Linked DNA regions of Endozoicomonas gorgoniicola. The protein of the gene in region 2 interacts with the protein of the main gene of each other region in a pairwise test. Links are inferred from orthologs where the notes say so. Each region holds a gene or a part of one and is shown on either strand. Other genes may lie near its edges. The genes, in order: ftsZ and zipA.

Region 1 (3,181 bases), 660 kb from region 2 along the record:
CGAAAGTCACCACTTCCCACGCTTCCTGGTTTTCCAGCAGGTGACGAACCAGCTTGTTGTTCAGTTCATGGCCGGACTTAACGCCAACAAACTGACCAATCAGGCTATTGCCCAGCAGATACAGGTCACCAATGGCATCCAGCATCTTGTGCTTTACAAACTCGTCGTGATAACGCAGGCCATCCTCATTCAGGATACGGTAGTCATCAACCACCACTACATTATCAACACTGCCGCCCAGAGCCAGGTTCTGGGAGCGAAGGTACTCTACATCCCGCATAAAGCCGAATGTACGAGCCCGGCTGACTTCCTTGACAAAGGAAGTGCTGGAGAAGTCAATCGCAGCAGTCTGCGAACGACTCTTGAATACCGGATGATCAAAATCGATGGTAAAACTTACCTTAAAGCCTGCATAAGGTTTGAAGGTAGCCGTTTTATCGCCATCAGAAACGGCGACTTCCTTTTTGATCCGGATAAACTTTTTCGGTGCTTCCTGTTCCCGGATTCCCGCAGACTGAACCAGGAAAACGAAAGGACCGGCACTGCCATCCATAATAGGCACTTCGTGGGCGCTGACTTCAACATAGGCATTATCAATGCCCAGTCCTGCCAGAGCGGACAGAAGATGCTCGACGGTATCTACGCGAATACCATCTTTCTGCAGAGATGTGCACAGCGTAGTCTGCCCCACATTCCCGGCACGTGCGGGTATCTCTACAACTGGGTCGAGATCCGTACGACAAAAGATGATACCTGTATCAACGGGAGCTGGCTTCAGGGTCAAATAGACCTTTTCGCCAGAATGTAACCCTACTCCCGTGGCACGAATAATGTTTTTCAGGGTACGCTGTCTGATCATGATTACGCAATTCCGCGACCTGTAAGGTCCCTGTTATTTGAATGTAACGACTTATTGTAACAAAAGTTACATTTGACACAAGTCGTAACTTACACTCAATTAATCAGCCTGCCGACGCAAAAACGCCGGAATATCCAGATAATCTACATTGTCAGTCGATGTTGTCTGACGTTTTGGTGGCTCTGGCTCTGCATCGGCGGTTACCGTTGCAGGCCTGCCAGCCTCTTCCGCATCTTTGGTACGATTGCGGATGCTCGGTGGAATATCCAGGGTTTTAAGATCCAGTGATCCATCGTTGCGGGTTGTGCGCGGACGAGAACCGTCAACCACCTTCAGGGCAGGGTCTGTTTCAGACTCTTCACTACCCAGGCCGGTTGCCACCACAGTCACTCGCAACTCATCGCTCATTTCAGTATCGATAACGGCTCCGACAACAATCGTGGCGTTCTCAGAAGCGAACTCGGCCACCGTTTCGTTCACTTCGGTGTACTCGTTAAGCCCCATGTCCATACCACCGGTGATATTAACCAGTACGCCACGAGCGCCACGAAGGTTAACATTTTCCAGCAGCGGGCTGCGAATGGCACGTTCAGCGGCTTCAACTGCACGATTGCTACCCGTAGCAGAACCCGTACCCATCATTGCCATACCCATTTCCGACATCACAGTACGTACGTCTGCAAAGTCGACATTGATCAGACCGTCACGGGTAATCAGTTCCGAAATACCTTGCACTGCACCCAGAAGCACATCATTTGCAGCACCAAAGGCGTTGAGCAGGCTGACATCCTTACCCAGTACAGGCAGAAGGTTCTGATTAGGAATACAGATGAGAGAGTCTACATTTTCCTGCAGTTCTTTCAGACCTTCTTCAGCCACTGACATACGACGACGACCTTCAAAGGAGAAAGGTTTGGTCACCACCGCAACTGTCAATGCACCCATTTCACGAGCAATCTGTGCCACAATTGGCGCAGCACCCGTGCCTGTACCACCGCCCATACCAGCAGTGATGAACACCATATCGGCACCCTGCAACAGATCGCTGATACGATCACGATCTTCCATGGCCGCTTCACGACCAATCTGTGGGTTGGCACCGGCACCCAGACCACGAGTAATGCCAGCACCCAGCTGCAGGTGTGTATGCGCCTGCATATGTTGTTTCTTAAGAGCCTGCGCGTCAGTGTTGGCGCAGACAAACTCTACACCTTCCAGCTGACTGTTCAGCATATGGCAGACAGCATTGCCGCCACCGCCGCCGACACCGATAACTTTAATGACCGCTTCCTGCGGCACGTTATCTTCCAACATTTCAAACATGTGGCCCTCTCCTTATTCTCTCACCTTAAACAGGATATTTTCTAAAAATTGGCAGTGGCGTTCAATCAGAAGTTACCCTGAAACCACTGTTTTAACCGATTGAACACACCGTCCTCCTGCTTGCTGTATACTGCTTCCTTACGTCCATCCTGCTGGACTTTAAGACCGTAATGCAAAAGCCCGACACCTGTCGAATATATTGGATTACATACGACATCGGCCAAACCCCGCACCGCTTGCGGCATTCCCAGTCTTACCGGCATATGGAATATTTCTTCTGCCAGCTCGACAACGCCTTCCATCTTCGACGTTCCACCCGTCAGGACAATACCTGCGGGGATCAGTTCTTCAAAACCACTGCGACGAAGCTCCTGCTGGATTAACGTAAACAACTCCTCATAACGAGGCTCTACGACTTCTGCCAGTGATTGTCTGGAAAGCTCCCGAGCCGGGCGGTCGCCCACGCTGGGAACCTTGATCATGTCGTCTGCACCAGCCAGCTGAGTCAGTGCACAGGCGTATTTAATCTTCAATTCTTCCGCATGCTGGGTCGGTGTGCGCAATGCCATGGCAATGTCATTGGTCACCTGATCCCCGGCAATAGGAATAACAGCAGTATGGCGAATAGCACCATCTGTAAAAATGGCGATATCGGTAGTACCACCACCAATATCCACCATGCAGACACCCAGCTCTTTCTCATCCTCAGACAGGACAGAATAACTCGATGCCAGCTGTTCCAGAATGACGTCGTCGACTTCCAGCCCACAACGTCGTATACAGTTTTCAATGTTCTGGGCGGCATTCACCGCACAGGTGACCAGATGCACCCTTGATTCCAGGCGAACGCCAGACATCCCAAGCGGCTCTTTGACGCCATCCTGAGAATCAATGACATATTCCTGTGGCAGGATATGAAGAATACGCTGGTCGGCAGGAATTGCTACTGCTTTTGCAGCATCAATAACCCGTTCAATATCAGCTCTGGTTACTTCGCGT
Region 2 (3,216 bases):
GGAAACTTGCGGGCAATCGCCCAGCGTGGTGCGCGAGCCACAAAACCCAGCTGTTCCTGCAAAGCCAGGTCATTTACCTTGTAGACAATGCCGTCTATTTCATAAGGTAAACTCTGTCGTTTTTCTGCCAGCTGTCCGTAGTAATCTTCACAGGCTTTAATACCGGTGACGACCTGCATTTCAGGGTTAATGCGCAGCCCCCACTGACTGAACTGTTCCAGAATGTCAGCGTGTTTATCAGGCAGGCTACCCCCTTCGACAATACCGGCACTGTAACAGTACATATCCAGAGGACGACGTGCCGTCACTCTGGAATCCAGCTGCCGCAAACTGCCCGCAGCCGCATTACGGGGATTGACAAAGACCTTTTCTTCTCTGGCACGGGCGCGGGCATTCATCGTTTCAAAACCGGCTTTGGGCATGAAGATTTCACCGCGCACTTCCAGCCGTTCAGGCCAGCCTTTCCCCATGAGTTTAAGCGGTATGGATGAAATAGTCCGAACATTCTGGGTGATATCTTCCCCGGTGGTACCGTCACCACGGGTAGCACCACGAACCAGAATGCCATTCTCGTACAGCAAACTGACGGCAATACCATCCAGCTTGGGTTCACAGGCGTATTCGATATCAGCCGTAGCGGTCAGACGCTCTTTTACACGACGGTTAAAATCCTGCAGGTCGGCTTCATCGAAGGCATTATCCAGCGACAGCATCGGCAGTTCATGACGAACCTGACCAAACTCTTTCAGGGGGGCAGCACCGACACGCTGAGTAGGAGAATCTCCGGTGATCAATTCCGGATTGTCGGTTTCCAGTTGTTTCAGGCGTTGCAGTAACTGGTCGTAAGCGGCGTCACTGATCTGTGGATCATCCAGCACGTAATAACGATGGTTGTGGTGGTTAATCTGCTGACGCAGGTCCTGAATTTCCTGCTCAACATCTTCCTGAGAGAATAGATTTAGGTCAGTCATGGTCCGGGAGAGTATTAAAGCCCCGTCTTTTAAATAACATTTAACAACGACGGGGCTGACAAGAGAATTAGTGAGAAAGCTTGATCGCCAGCTGCTTACGTTCGTAATCACGAATGCGCTGGCGACAATGCTCCAGTGTCTGCTGGGTCATTACACTCATATTCTCATCCTTGAGTTCACCGCCAAGATCCAGTGCCAGCTGCTTTGCAGTTTCTTCCATCTGGGCAAAGGCTTTCTGCGGTGCTTCCGGTCCGGGCAGGCACAGAAACAGGCTGAGAATCGTCGTTTCTGTCGCTTCCATCTGTTCGATATCAAACGTACCCGGTTTTACACCGTTGGCAAGGCTGAACTGTATCTGTCCACTGCCGTCTTTGCTGCTGTAGCGATGGAAAATCGACCGATCACCAAAGCGCATGCCAGCCGTCAGTACACTTTGCAGCAGGCGGGTACCATCAAACAGCTCATTGTTTTTAGCCAGCACGTTAATGACGATCACTTCTTCAATAGCAGGGCGGTCAGACAGCTTTTCCTTGTCCTTTTCCACCTTCCTGACAGGTCGTTGCTTAGCCCTTGTCTCTGGAGCAGCAGGCTCAGCCATCGCTGCTACGGAGTCTGCACCATCCCGGATTTTATGCTGTAAAGGCTTAATCTCATCCATCGGTTGTGGCTGGTCATCGACAGAAGGTGCAGCAGGCTGTTCAAACCCGGTCTCCACGTTTCCTGCACGACCACTGGCTAACGGCTCGGACAGATCCAGCCCTGGTTCAATGGCTGAGCCAAAGTCCATGCTGTCAAAATCCGGTTCGATACGGTCAAAACGATTTGACCGATCTTCCCTGCGTACACGTTTTGGTGCATCAGACTCAACCGCCTCAGTTTCTGGCAGTTCATCCTGCGCACTGGTGGGACGCGCGCCGCCATTGGGCAGCTCACTGGAAAATGACTCGTCGTAGCCTTTTACTTCTTCAATTCCAAACGTCAACTCAGAGGCTCGTTTACGAGCCAGACGCATACGGCGGTATCCATCAATAATTACTCCAATAATGACGATAACTCCGATTACTATCAGCCACTCTCGTAAACTCATGTCCATGCCATCCGTCTTACCGCACTTTCCGGTTGCTCAGTGCTTACTACCTGACTCCCGAACCGGAAAAATAAGGTGTATTTCATTCAATGGTACATCAAAAATACATGAATCGGACTACCTTGAAAGCAATACACGACCATGTTGTTATACTACATTACTGCTACACCGCTACTACATTGCAGCCATAGCAGCTGCTTCTTCAATATCCACAGACACCGGCCGGGAAACTCCAGGCTCCTGCATGGTAACCCCCACCAGCTGATTAGCCGCCTGCATTGCAATCTTGTTGTGGGTGATGTAGATGAACTGTACCTTGTCACTCATCTCCGACACCATTTTTGCATAGCGGCCAACGTTAGCGTCATCCAGTGGCGCATCCACCTCGTCCAGCATACAGAACGGCGATGGATTCAACTGGAAGATGGCAAAAACCAGCGCAATGGCAGTCAGTGCCTTTTCCCCGCCGGATAACAGGTGGATAGTACTGTTCTTTTTACCGGGCGGCTGTGCCATGATCGCCACACCGGTATCCAGCAGATCTTCGCCCGTCAGTTCCAGATAAGCCCGGCCTCCGCCGAACACTCTGGGAAACAGATCCTGCAGACCTGAATTTACCTTATCAAAGGTATTCTTGAAACGTTGCCGGGTTTCCCGGTCAATCTTCCTGATTGCATTCTCTAACGTTTCCAGCGCAGATTCCAGATCTTCGTTCTGGGCGTCCAGATAGTTTTTGCGTTCAGACTGGGTTTCATACTCTTCAATCGCTGCCAGATTGATCGCCCCAAGTCGTTCAATCCGAGCCTGCAGACGTTCCAGTTCATACTCCCAGCCCTGCTCTGAAGCCTCTTCCGGCATATTAGCCAGCACCGTTTGCAGGTCAAACTGATCTTCTTTTAACTGTTCAGCCAGTGTCGTCCGGCGTACCTGCATGCCCTGCCAGTCCATACGCAGTTTTTCCAGACGGGAACGGGCAGTCTGTGCTTTCTGCTCAGCGGCCTGACGCTCTTTCTCATATTGTTGCAGATGCTGTTCAACCTTTTCCAGTTCACTGCGGGCGGTCTGCATGGCCTCTTCTTCTTCCAGCCGACGCGTCAGCAAAGCTTCCAGCTGCTCCTGTAATTCACCTTCAGGTGAGTGGGATTCATTCAGGGAAGC

The links.
Region 1: the proteins of zipA (region 2) and ftsZ interact in binary tests that used the Escherichia coli proteins (3 or more experiments, as listed by UniProt). The link is inferred for Endozoicomonas gorgoniicola from one-to-one orthologs.

What each region holds. Positions count from the first base shown.
Region 1 is NZ_JAPFCC010000001.1:2,886,960-2,890,140, forward strand. What follows is about bases 71-2,925. They hold ftsZ (cell division protein FtsZ), read right to left. Parts: upstream 2,183-2,925; coding sequence 959-2,182; downstream 71-958. Other genes in these bases: lpxC (UDP-3-O-acyl-N-acetylglucosamine deacetylase), read right to left, coding at 71-859; ftsA (cell division protein FtsA), read right to left, coding at 2,248-2,925. Outside these bases: more of lpxC, read right to left, coding at 1-70; more of ftsA, read right to left, coding at 2,926-3,181. UniProt on the Escherichia coli protein: Essential cell division protein that forms a contractile ring structure (Z ring) at the future cell division site. The regulation of the ring assembly controls the timing and the location of cell division.
Region 2 is NZ_JAPFCC010000001.1:3,548,017-3,551,232, forward strand. Bases 49-2,938 are described here. They hold zipA (cell division protein ZipA), read right to left. Parts: upstream 2,059-2,938; coding sequence 1,039-2,058; downstream 49-1,038. Other genes in these bases: ligA (NAD-dependent DNA ligase LigA), read right to left, coding at 49-971; smc (chromosome segregation protein SMC), read right to left, coding at 2,233-2,938. In the rest of the region: more of ligA, read right to left, coding at 1-48; more of smc, read right to left, coding at 2,939-3,216. UniProt on the Escherichia coli protein: Essential cell division protein that stabilizes the FtsZ protofilaments by cross-linking them and that serves as a cytoplasmic membrane anchor for the Z ring.